Regions from separate parts of the Desulfitobacterium chlororespirans DSM 11544 genome, predicted to be linked through region 1. Evidence: riboswitches for the same ligand, from Rfam matches in the RefSeq annotation. Region 1 holds a riboswitch; each other region holds the start of a gene.

Region 1 (4,162 bases):
GATCCCCTTTAGGTCGGCAACCTTCATAAGAGGGTTGGTTGGTGTTTCGGTGAAGATGGCCTTTGTTTGGGGACGGATCTCTTTTTCTATGGCACCGAGATCACTGGAATCCACAAAAGTGACTTGGAGGCCAAAGCGGCTGAAGACCTCCTCAAGGATACGGTAGGTTCCTCCATAGAGATCTTCGGTGACGAGAAGATGCTCGCCCTGGGAGAATAAGGAGAGGATGGTAGTGATGGCGCCCATGCCTGAGGAAAAAGCAAATCCTTTGGTACCTTCCTCCAGGCTTGCCATAGCATCTTCTAAAGCTTGGCGGGTGGGATTGCCGGTTCGCGAGTAATCAAAGCCTGTGCTTTTGCCGAAGCCGGGGTGAGCAAAGGTAGACGAATGGTAAATAGGAAAGCTGATCGCTCCATAAGGATCGCGGCGATTGCCGATCTGGGCCAGTTCGGTTAAAATATTCATTTTCATTCCTCCTACTATGAACATATTGGCAAAGATATTCATGTTGCTGAGCTTCAAAGAAGATTTGACCTAACAAAAACGACCTCCAAAGAGGTCGTGAATTGTTTCCACGTCCTCTTATCTTCGAACCTGATGGTTCTCTGGATTTAGCACCTCACATATGTAGGTTGCCGGGCTTCATGGGGCCAGTCCCTCCGCCTCTCTTGATAAGAGCTTTGACATAAATTCATATTTAATTCACTTTAGCCTAATAAGATGTTTAGGCTAATATTATATTATTCCTATGGGCTTTGCAAGTGAATTTTTTGTGTTCAGATATACTTCATTCTGAAAAGAGGAAAATCCTATGCTTTTTGAGAATATCTTAGTTAAGCGGAGCTAAACAGGAGTCCAGCCTTGAACTGTTTTCACTGGGGACAAGATTGGTGGGTAACTGATTTATAATTTGTGGAGGAGAGCTATGATGATGGAGGCAATTCTTTTCTATTCAATAGCACTTTTTATTATTATATTTCTTGCCGTAAGGCTGGCTATACAGCCATTAATCAAAAGCACCAATGCCGTTGCGGTTAATGAGGAAAGTGAATTAAGCTTGGTTAAGTTGCAAGCTATCGGGGTGCTGGATAATGATGAATTAGAAGAAGTCATACAGTTTTATAATCAAAAGAAGGTTTCCAGTAAAAATATGAAAGAATTAGAACGCTATACGAAAGTGCTTTCGGAATTAGTCAGGCAAGGAATCTTGACTCAGGAGGAATATTCTCAAAAAATGGAGAAACTGAGAAACTACTATTTTAGCGATAGTTCTAAAGCATAGATCGATTGAAGTGTGAAAGTTAATTAAGTTTGAGTAATCTGGAGGTAAATCATGCAAGCAAAGCTGAATCACTTAAAGCAAATTATCAAAGAAATGGAAGCGGTTGTGGTGGCTTTTTCAGGTGGGGTGGACAGCACCTTTCTCTTAAAAGTAGCTCATGAAACCTTGGGGGATCACTGTCTTGCTGTCATCGGCGCTTCGGAAACTATGCCTTCAGCCGATTATAACAATGCTTTGCAGCAGGTCCAAGAGTTTGGAGCAAAGTTTTTGGTCATCGAAACTGAAGAAATGGGCAAAGAGGAGTTTGTAAAGAACCCTCAAAATCGTTGTTTTCATTGTAAAAATGAGTTGTTTACAAAGCTCTCAGGCATTGCCCAAGAGAAGAAGATCAATTGGGTTCTTGACGGGAGCAATGCCGACGATCTTAAAGATTACCGCCCCGGCATGCAGGCGGCCAGAGCGCTGGGGATCAGGAGCCCGCTGCAGGAAGCCGGTTTAAGCAAAGAAGAGATTCGTCAATTGTCCAAGAAGATGGGACTTTCAACTTGGGATAAGCCCTCCAGCCCTTGTCTATCTTCTCGCTTTCCTTACGGAGAGGAGATCACGATCGAAAAGCTTCGGCGCGTAGAGCAAGCGGAAATTTTACTTAAGGAACTAGGATTTACAAATTTAAGAGTGCGTTATCACCAGGATATGGCCCGATTGGAAATTCCTAAAAAGGATTTTTTAAAACTTATGGAACTGGACCATGATACTATTGTCAAGCCCCTCAAGGAATTAGGGTTTACCTATATTACTCTGGACTTAGAGGGTTTTCGAAGCGGCAGTTTAAATGAAGGAATACAAATTCTGTAGCACTGCTTCATAGTTCTATAGGGAAGGGATTACATTATTCTGTAATATATCACTCTGCTCTATTGACATTGCTTTGTTTACTGTCATATAATAATAAAAATTGAATACTTCTCATCCAGAGTGGTGGAGGGACTGGCCCGATGAAACCCGGCAACCGGCCTATATGGCAGTGGTGCTAATTCCAGCAGGATTATTCCTGGAAGATGAGCAAAAATACGACACATAAGCTCTTCCTGGAATAGGGAAGGGCTTTTTTATGCTTTATATGCTCTTCTCATAATATTGCAGGCAACATCAAGGACCGATAAAGGGGAGGAATAAAGAGATGAAGGAAAATACAGTGAAGATTGGTCTATTAGGGTGTGGGAACGTGGGCCAAGGGGTGATAAAAGGAATACTGCTTCATTCAAACAAAATTCTTCGCAAACTGGGGATCACACTGGTTGTAAGCAAGGCCCTTGTTCAAGATATAAGTAAAGAGCGGGCGATCGAGGGTGTTGTTCTAACCCAGAAACCCCAAGATATTCTCGATGACCCGGAGATTGAGGTAGTAGTGGAAGTTATGGGGGGTGAGCATCCCACTTATTCCTTTATCAAAAAGGCGCTGGCTAAGGGAAAGCATGTAGTGACAGCCAATAAGCTCTTACTGGCTCTTTATGGCGCGGAGTTGCAAGAAATAGCCCAGCATAAAGGAATCTGCTTGCTTTATGAAGGGAGCGTCTTAGGAGGGATTCCAATCCTTAGAACCATTCAATACGGGCTGGCCGGAGATCAGGTGAAGAAAATTTGTGGTATTTTAAATGGGACCACTAATTATATCCTGACTCAAATGGCGGAGTCTGGAAAAGGCTATGAGGAGGCATTGCGCGAAGCGCAAGAGGCTGGTTATGCGGAAAGCGATCCGACTATGGATGTAACCGGTTTGGATGCGGCCTGTAAACTTGTTATTCTCTGCCGGGAATGTTTTGAGCTGGAGATTCCTCTTGAAGAGGTGGAGATTGATGGAATCCAAGGGCTGACGACAGAAGAGGTCGCGGAGCAGAAAAAACAGGGGCGGGTGCCTAAATTAGTTGCCGAGGCATCCATCATTGAGTGCTCTTCGTCAGGGCCGGAAAAAGGACGGGAAGGAATTGTGGCTAAAGTGGGTGTGCAGTGGTTATCGGGGGAAGCAATTCTCAGTCACGTCTCCGGTGTGGATAATGGCTTATCACTGGAAACACAGTTGGTGGGTGATCTTTTTTGGAAGGGGCCTGGCGCTGGTGGATTGGCCACAGGGGGAGCCGTCTTGTCCGATATAGTCGAGATCGCGAAGAAGGTAGTTGCGGAGCGCAGCATAGGTAATGCAGCTCGTTAAATAAGGCAGGATCATATGTTGAGTTTCTTAAAATGTATAGTGGAATTAAAGCGAACTGGTTCAGACTGGTTCGCTTTTTGATGATTTCCTTTTTATCTGCACGATTCCTAAAGCAATTTGGCATATCCTTGCTAAAAGAAGGATTGCGAAAAGGTAATAGAGAATCAATTCTAAGAATATGGTAAATAATGGTATAGTGTGATTCGGTTAAAAACAGATTAAGGAGGGAGCGTTATCAAGAAACGAAGAATTATTCGCGGCACCCTTTTTTTCCTGGGAGTGGTATTCTGTATATTGTTCTTGAATTTTGATATCTTTCCTTTAAGTGCTTCTTTTAGGGAGCCCGGTGTGGAGGAGCAGACTTATTCGACAATGCTGGTCACCGATCCCGAACAAACGCCACAGCAAAGAATCCAACAGCAAAGAGCCAATTATGCTGCTTATGTTAAGAAAGTAAAGACCGCGGCAGCTAACCCAAGTGAGCCTGATAGGGGAGCAGTGAAGGATGAGACTCCGCAACCGGTACTTACCGAGCAAACAGGGCAACTTTTTCGTGTGACTACCAATCCCTATGTTCCGGCCTTTATTCTCCAAGGAAATTATGTGGTTCATGGCAGTTCGCCAAATAAGCAGTTTACAGCTTATATCTACCCGGATGAATGGGAAACCAT
Region 2 (4,162 bases), on a different contig from region 1:
TGTTGCGGTAACACCGGCACCGTCTTTGAGTTTAATCAATCCGGCTTGTTCTAAGACGGCCAAAGCGCGGCCGCCATTGGAGGGATCGTTAGGGATGGCAATAGCATCACCGTCTTTGAGTTCATCGATTTTGGTTACTTTTTCAGAGTAGAAGCCCATGGGCTCAATATGCACGGTGCCGATGATCGCCAACTTCATGCCTTGAGCAAGGTAGGTATCCAAGTAAGGAGTGTGTTGGAAGTAGTTGGCGTCGAGTAATCCGTCGTTAACGGCTGGGTTGGGAAGAGCGTAATCCGTAAAATCAACGATTTCCAGATTGATACCTTGTTCCGCTAATTTGGGTTTGACGAATTCAAGTACTTCGGCATGGGGAACGGGGGTAGCTCCTACTTTGATCGTCACGGGCTGATTAGCATTACCTGAGGCGGGCGGAGTGTCGGTTTTCTGAGGGGTGCTTCCGCACCCGGTAAGTACCAAGGACAGGGCTACTACGGAGCCGATAATTAAAGTCGAGAGTTTACGTTTCATTCTTATTTCCTCCTTAAATTCTTCTTTCTTTTCCTCTGAAGATACACATGAAGACATTTCTGTGAGATACTCTTGAGAAGATATATGCTCAAGCCTTCTCTCCAAAGAACATGACAGGAGTACCGGTATCGCCCGCCATGAATTTGAGTGAGCGCTTGGAACATGCTTAGTGGTGATTAATCCGGCGAGCCAGTTTGGTGCCAAAGAGTTGAACTAATTGGACGATTATCACGAGAATGATGACGGTCATAATCATCACGTCGGTCCGAAAACGTTGATGCCCGTAGCGGATAGCCACATCTCCTAAGCCGCCGGCTCCGATGGTCCCCGCCATGGCGGTATAACCGACAACGCTGATGGTGGTGATGGCGGCGCCTAAGATAAGAGAGGCCTTAGCTTCAGGTAAAAGAACTTTACGGATAATCTGCCAGGGTGAGGAGCCCATAGATAGGGCCGCTTCAATGACCCCGTAAGGAATTTCTTTAAGCGAACTCTCCACCATACGGGCTACGAAGGGTGCCGTGGCAAAGACCAGAGGGATTATTGCCGCATTCGTACCGATGTATGTGCCCATGATGGCCTGAGTGACAGGAATCAAAGCGAGAAGCAAAACGATAAAAGGTGCCGAGCGAAAGATATTGATCACTGTCCCGAGGGTGCGTTCTATCCAAGGATTCGGTGAGATGTGATCGGGTGAAGAGATGACCAGAATGACCCCCAGAGGAACACCAAGAAGATAAGCCAGCAGAGTGGAGACGATAACCATGTACAAAGTCTCTCCCGTGGCAGGGACCAGAAGTTGGTAGATGGTATCCCAGTATTGAGGGTTGGTAAAATCAAACATTTTGGATCACCTCCACTTTGAGTTCACGCTGGGAGAGATATTGATGAGCTAAAGCCAGTTGTTCAGGATCTCCCTGCAGCTCTAAGGTTAAGGTGCCAAAGAGCGTGGAGCGGAGGTGGTCGATGCTTCCGTAGAGGATATTGGCCCGAACCTCGCATTCTTTCATCAGGTCGGCAATGATGGGGTCTGATGCCCGTGAACCCAGGAATTGGATGCGCACAATCTGAGAATTGGGATGAGTGGCCAGTTCACGAAGCAAATCTTCAGGGAGTTCATTGGGAAATACAGTGGAGATAAATTCCTTGGCAACGCTGGACTGAGGCTGGATAAAGACGGATTCCACAGGTCCTTGTTCAGCGATTTTTGATTCATGGATGACGGCCACATCGGAGCAGATCTCTTTAACCACTTTCATTTCGTGAGTAATCATAATAATGGTTAAGCCGAAGCGTTGATTGATATCCTTTAAGAGATTCAAGATGGATAAAGTGGTTTGGGGGTCAAGGGCAGAAGTGGCCTCGTCGCAAAGGAGTACTTTGGGGTTGGTGGCCAGGGCGCGGGCAATTCCCACTCTTTGCTTTTGACCGCCGCTGAGCTGGGAAGGATAGACATGGGCCTTATCCTCCAAGCCTACTAAGGGGAGCAGCTCTTTAACCCTCGCTTCTATCTCTGGTTTTTTAAAACCGGCAATTTCTAAAGGAAAAGCAATATTATCAAAAACGGTGCGGGACTGGAGCAGATGGAAGTGCTGAAAGATCATGCCGATCTTTTGCCGGGCTTGCCGGAGTTCTACTGCGGACATGGCTGTTAAATCCTGACCATCGATGATGATTTTACCCCCGGTGGGCTCTTCCAAACGGTTGATGCAACGGACAAGGGTGCTTTTACCGGCACCGCTTAAACCGATGATGCCGTAAATGGCTCCTTTGGGAATATCCAGGGAGATATTTTCAATGGCTACTACTTGCTCTTTGCGGGAGGTGTAAACCTTTGTTAAGTTCTCAATTCTAATCAACGCTGTTCCTCCTCGTTAGGGTTCTAATTCAATATAGCAAAAAAATAGCAAAAAACTCCACGAGGAAATCCGCGGAGTTATAGTCGGGTTTCCTCTCATCTCCCAGTATTTCCTGCAGGATTTAGCACCGTGCATTTTCATGCCGGTTGCCGGGTTTCATCGGGCCAGTCCCTCCACCTACTCTGGATAAGAGTGTTTATTAACTTAGAGTCAAGCTTCAGTTGAAATCTTGATAGACATTATCTTAACATAGTGTATAGCGTCTTGGCAAGTAATTTTTTCAGCCTGAAGGGTTTCCTTGAGAGTTATTTAATGCTTCAAACAGAGTATTATGGAAGGTTAAACAAATGAGGGACTAAACAAATTTTTCTGAAGAGAGGTTATGAATATTGACAAGGGCCCTATACTTTAATAAATTAAAGTATAGAAGTATAAGGAGATGATCGATGATGGATGACTACAAAGACGATGAATTCAAGGGGATTGATCAGCGCCTGCGTGATTCTTCAACAGATGCGCTTTTTGATGCTATTTTATTATTAAAGGATCGGGAAGAGTGCTATCGGTTTTTTCAGGATATCGCTACGGTGGCGGAGATTAAGTCTTTGGCGCAGCGTCTGGAAGTGGCCAAGCTTCTGGAGAAGAATGTGACCTATACCACCATCGCCCAATCCACTGGTGCCAGTACGGCGACCATTAGCCGGGTTAAGCGGTGCCTGTACTTTGGGGCCGACGGTTATCAGATGGTCCTGAAGCGTCTGGAAGAGAAGGAAAAGGGGGAGGATTAATATGCCGCGAAGTTCTTTGGGATTAAGAATCCCGGAAGGGATGCATGATCTTCTTCCTGATGAGTTAGCCCTACAAGAGCAGGCTGAGACTTCTGCACTGGACTTATTCAAAGCATGGGCTTATCAGAAGGTTGCCACTCCGACCTTGGAGTATGGGGCATGCATCCAGCCGATTGAAGAAGAAGGAGATAGTTTCTTTAAGCTCTTTGATCGTCAGGGCCATGTTCTGGTGCTGCGTCCGGAGTTAACCACGTCCATCGCCCGGATGGTCAGCACCCGGATGCGGGGGACCGCCTTTCCTTTGCGTTTATGTTATGCGGCGGATGTTTTCCGCTATTCTAAATCTCATAAACAAGAATTCAGGCAAGTGGGAGTGGAGCTGATTGGGTCGGCCTCCTCTGCGGCGGATGCCGAAGTGGTCGCCTTAGCCATTGAAGCTCTCCGCAAAATTGGCGGAATGGACTTTCAAATCAATTTGGGACATATGGGGATCTTTACCGGCATTATGGCCGAGTTAGGGGTTCCTCAGGAATTCCAGCTCCATTATCAGGAGAAGCTGGCCCGCAAGGATTTTGTAGGGATTGAGCGGTTGGTTAAGGATTATGGCTTTGAAGCAAGGGTCCAGGACGTTCTTTTAAAGCTTCCCCATCTCCATGGTAAAGAAGATATGCTGGATCAGGTTCTGGAGTGGAGCCGGCGGCCTTCCTTGCTGGAAGCGGTGAATGCCCTGAGACAGGTCTATCGATACTTGAAAGATTTCGGAGTCCAGGACTATGTGTCTTTGGATCTGGGGATTTTGCGCGGCTTCAGCTATTATACGGGGGCGGTCTTTGAGGGCTATGTTCCCGGAGTGGGTTTCCCCGTTGTCGAGGGGGGGCGCTATGACGCTCTGTACGGTGATTTTGGGGAGGATACCCCGGCCACCGGTTTTGCGATCAATCTCAAGGCGATCATTGAGCAGATGGTCTGCTCCAATGCTGAAAGGCC
Region 3 (4,162 bases), on a different contig from region 1:
TTTTTATGCTGTACTTCATCATGTGCTATCCATTATCCCGTCTGGCCAAGAGACTGGAAGCCAAGTGGAGTAGTTAGGAGTGATTCAATGAGTAGTGAGCAAAGAGAGATTTTATTGGCAATCAAGGATTTGCATAAAGAGTATGGGGGCAAACCCGTTCTTAAGGGGATTGATCTCCAGGTTCGCAGAGGTGAGGTCATTGTGGTTTTAGGGCCCTCCGGATGCGGCAAAAGCACTTTGCTCCGCTGCCTTAATGGTCTTGAACCCATTCAAAAAGGAGATATCCTGCTTTCAGGTCAAAGCCTGATCAGAGGAAAAGTCGATTGGGGGCAGATTCGTCAGCAGATCGGTATGGTTTTTCAAAACTATGATCTTTTTCCCCATATGACGGTGCTTGAGAATATTCTCCTGGGGCCGACAAAGGTACAGAACAGGGAACGCAGCCAAGTCATGGAGCAAGCCAAGGCCCTTTTGGAAAGAGTGGGGTTATTCGATAGAATAGACGCTTGGCCAAGAGAGCTATCCGGAGGCCAGAAGCAGAGAATCGCTATCGTCAGAGCCTTATGTATGAATCCGGAGATCATGCTTTTTGATGAGGTGACAGCATCCCTTGATCCGGAAATGGTCCGGGAGGTTCTTGACGTGATGCTGGGCCTGGCCAAACAGGGAATGACCATGATCATTGTCACTCATGAGATGGGCTTTGCCCAAGCGGTCGCCGACCGGGTCGTCTTCATGGATTCAGGTAATATTTGTGAAATTGCCGGTCCCCAGGAGTTCTTCAATAACCCACGCACCGAGCGGGCGAAGCAATTTCTTAATATATTTCAATATTAGTGCCCCAAAACCAAGAGAAGAAAGGTTGAGAGAAAAGATGAAAAAGATGATCAGATCCCTAGCCCTCGTTCTGGCCGGAGCATTGCTCCTGGGCGGACTTGTGGGGTGCGGCCAGACAGGCGGCGATCAAGCAAATAATGCCAACAACGCAAATAAGTCAAACGGTGCCTCTTCAGCAGGCTCCCTGGAAGAAATCAAGCAGCGGGGAACCCTGAGGATTGGCGTATTCAGCGATAAGCCGCCCTTTGGTTATGTAGATGCCAATGGCCAGAATCAAGGCTTTGATGTGGAAATCGCCAGACGCTTCGCCAAAGACCTTTTAGGGGACGAATCCAAAGTAGAGTTCGTATTGGTGGAGGCTGCCAACAGAGTACCTTATCTCGAATCCAACAAGGTCGACATTATTATGGCTAATTTCACAGTTACAGAAGAAAGAAAGCAAAAAGTGGATTTCGCCAACCCTTATATGAAAGTTGCCCTGGGCATCGTCTCACCTGACGGAGCCTTGATCACCTCTATCGACCAGCTTCAAGGGAAGAAGGTTATTGTCAATAAAGGAACCACAGCTCAGGATTATCTGACCAAAAATCACCCGGATCTGGAACTTCTTAAGTATGATCAAAACACGGAAGCCTTTGAAGCCTTAAAAGATGGCCGGGGAGCCGCCTTAGCTCATGACAATACGGAAGTTCTCGCCTGGGCCAAATCCAATCCGGGCTTCACCGTAGGTGTACCTACTTTAGGCAGCACGGACACCATTGCACCGGCAGTAAAGAAAGGCGACACCGAACTCTTAAACTGGATCAATCAGGAGTTGGCAGAGCTCGCTAAAGAAAATTTCGTAAAGCAAGCCTATGAAAAAACCCTCCTGCCCGTGTACGGGGACGATGTAAAACCTGAGGAGTTAATTGTCGAAGGCGGGAAACTTTAAGCTCAGAGTATAGATATCTAAGGATAATGAGGAATAAGACGGTTCTCATCCTGCTTTTAGCCGGGGAGAGCCGTCTTCTGTTATGAAAAAGACCTGTAAAGGAGTCTCAAAAGCCTCAGATAAATGCTGAAAAGGGACCCACAAGCGTAGCTTTACGCACAAGAGTGAACGGATTTAGCGGAGGGGCGGCCAGGTTAACCAGCCCCGGAGCTATGGAGAGAGCGTTGTGCGTAAAGCTACGCGACTCGGACAATCCCTTTACAATAATTTTGTTATAGAGCAGATTGACTTTAGTGCCAAGATGTAATAATATAGTGCCAATGACGATTTACATCGTCATCAACTAAATACAGCCCATTTCTTATCAAGAGTGGTGGAGGGACTGGCCCGATGAAACCCAGCAACCGGTATTCGGATGAATACAACGGTGCTAATTCCTGCGATGGAAGCATTGATAGATGAGAGAGGAATTTTTAGCGATACCCTCTTTCTTGGAAAGAGGTTTTCTTTATTTTGGGAAGAATGAACAAAAAATTTTCTAAGTGTAGCGAAGGGAGAATACTATGCCGATCAATGTACCCGATGGCCTGCCTGCAGCAGAAATACTCACTAAAGAGGATGTTTTTATTATGGAAGAGAAGCGTGCCGAACATCAGGACATTCGCCCTCTCAGTATTGTCATTCTCAATCTCATGCCTAATAAGATTATAACAGAAACACAGATTCTCAGACTCTTAGGGAATTCCCCCTTGCAGGTGGATATTACCCTTCTTTACCCGGAAACCCATTGTTCCAAGAATACCCCGGAAGAATACCTCATTAAGTATTATCAGACCTTTGACAGCATCAAAGATCAGAAATTTGACGGCATGATCATTACCGGTGCCCCTATCGAGCAGATGCCCTTTGAAGAGGTTGATTTTTGGCCGGAGCTGCAAAAGATTATGGACTGGAGCAAAGCCAATGTCTTTTCCACCCTGTTCATTTGCTGGGGAGCCCAGGCCGGGCTTTATCACTTCTTTGGTGTTCCCAAGTATCCCTTGCCGGCTAAAATGTTCGGCGTATTTCCTCATACCTTAAACCGCAGGGATATCCGTTTGCTCAGAGGTTTTGATGATATCTTTTATGTTCCTCACTCCCGGCATACAGAAGTCAGAAAAGAAGATATCGTCAAGGTGCCGGAGCTGGAGATTTTTTCGGAATCTGAGGAGTCTGGAGTCTATCTCGTCGGGACCAAGGGTGGCCGGCAGATTTTTGTCACAGGTCATTCCGAATACGATCCCTACACTCTGAAAGCAGAATATGATCGAGATATATCCTACGAACTCCCCATCAACATTCCTCAGAACTACTATCCTGGGGATGATCCCAGGCAGATGCCTGTCGTCAGGTGGAGGGGGCATTCCAATTTACTTTTTGCCAATTGGCTGAATTACTATGTCTATCAGGAAACTCCCTATAACCTTGAAGAACTGGGCAATAGATAAAGTGCTGTGTCCAATCAAAAATACAACTGAAGTATTGCTAAATACAAATACCACGATAGAAAGAAGGATGTCGGATGCCGGATTATACAAAGGATAGGGAGGCTGCTTGGCAGCTTCTCAATGAGTATGTAAAAAGCGAGACCTTATTGCGTCACTCCCTGACAGTGGAAGCGGTGATGCGCCATTTTGCTTCCCTTTATCAGGAAGACCCTGACCTTTGGGGGAATATCGGCTTATTGCATGATATTGATTTTGAGCTGTACCCTGATCAACACTGCCGCAAAACCCGGGAGATCCTCACCCCCCAAGGATTGCCGGCAGAATTCATCCGGGCTATTGAAAGCCATGGCTACGGTCTGGTCCATGATGTGGAGCCCCGGGAGAACGTGGAAAAAGTCCTATTCACCATTGACGAATTGACAGGTTTGGTCTCAGCCACGGCTTTGCTTCGTCCCAGCAAGAGCCTTCATGACCTGACTGCCAAATCCGTTAAAAAGAAATGGAAGCAAAAAAGCTTTGCCGAGAATGTCAACCGGGAAGTGATCGAAGCCGGAGCCGATCGTCTGGGCAAGGATTTGAACGAGATCATCGAAGAGACCATCAAAGGAATGCGCACCGTCGCCCTTGCTATCGGCTTGGAAGGCAATGTGGAAACAGGTGTCGAAGCAGGAAAATAATTATTTTGCTGATACCTCTTGACAAAAAGCTGTGTAATAGATTAGAATCATAACAACGTCAATCTATAGTCCAACACGATGAAAGGACGTCCGGCGCCGAATATGTGTAGAGAGCTGACGGTTGGTGCAAGTCAGTCATAGAAGCGAAGTGGATTCCATCCTGGAGTGGCCAATGAAGAATTGTGACGGGTTCCGCCCGATATCGCGGACATAAGTTGGCCGATTACGGC

What was found. Region 1 has a riboswitch for S-adenosylmethionine ahead of BUA14_RS07725 (homoserine dehydrogenase). Riboswitches for the same ligand answer to the same signal wherever they lie in the genome.
Region 2: it holds a riboswitch for S-adenosylmethionine, as region 1 does, so the genes downstream of both, BUA14_RS23480 (methionine ABC transporter ATP-binding protein) here and BUA14_RS07725 (homoserine dehydrogenase) in region 1, are expected to answer to the same signal.
Region 3: it holds a riboswitch for S-adenosylmethionine, as region 1 does, so the genes downstream of both, metA (homoserine O-acetyltransferase MetA) here and BUA14_RS07725 (homoserine dehydrogenase) in region 1, are expected to answer to the same signal.

The regions. Positions count from the first base shown of each region.
Region 1 covers NZ_FRDN01000005.1:387,704-391,865, forward strand. Annotated here, with positions in the region: gene BUA14_RS07710 (trans-sulfuration enzyme family protein) at 1-471, opposite strand, end outside; SAM riboswitch class I at 580-678, opposite strand; gene BUA14_RS07715 (hypothetical protein) at 926-1,282, shown strand; gene larE (ATP-dependent sacrificial sulfur transferase LarE) at 1,334-2,137, shown strand; SAM riboswitch class I at 2,246-2,347, shown strand; gene BUA14_RS07725 (homoserine dehydrogenase) at 2,463-3,491, shown strand; gene BUA14_RS07730 (DUF4652 domain-containing protein) at 3,840-4,162, shown strand, end outside.
Region 2 covers NZ_FRDN01000017.1:76,616-80,777, forward strand. Annotated here, with positions in the region: gene BUA14_RS23470 (MetQ/NlpA family ABC transporter substrate-binding protein) at 1-528, opposite strand, end outside; gene BUA14_RS23475 (methionine ABC transporter permease) at 695-1,372, opposite strand; gene BUA14_RS23480 (methionine ABC transporter ATP-binding protein) at 1,365-2,387, opposite strand; SAM riboswitch class I at 2,480-2,580, opposite strand; gene BUA14_RS23485 (YerC/YecD family TrpR-related protein) at 2,834-3,175, shown strand; gene hisZ (ATP phosphoribosyltransferase regulatory subunit) at 3,177-4,162, shown strand, end outside.
Region 3 covers NZ_FRDN01000010.1:145,998-150,159, reverse strand. Annotated here, with positions in the region: gene BUA14_RS16595 (amino acid ABC transporter permease) at 1-77, shown strand, start outside; gene BUA14_RS16590 (amino acid ABC transporter ATP-binding protein) at 88-837, shown strand; gene BUA14_RS16585 (cysteine ABC transporter substrate-binding protein) at 875-1,768, shown strand; SAM riboswitch class I at 2,127-2,233, shown strand; gene metA (homoserine O-acetyltransferase MetA) at 2,332-3,255, shown strand; gene BUA14_RS16575 (HDIG domain-containing metalloprotein) at 3,330-3,932, shown strand.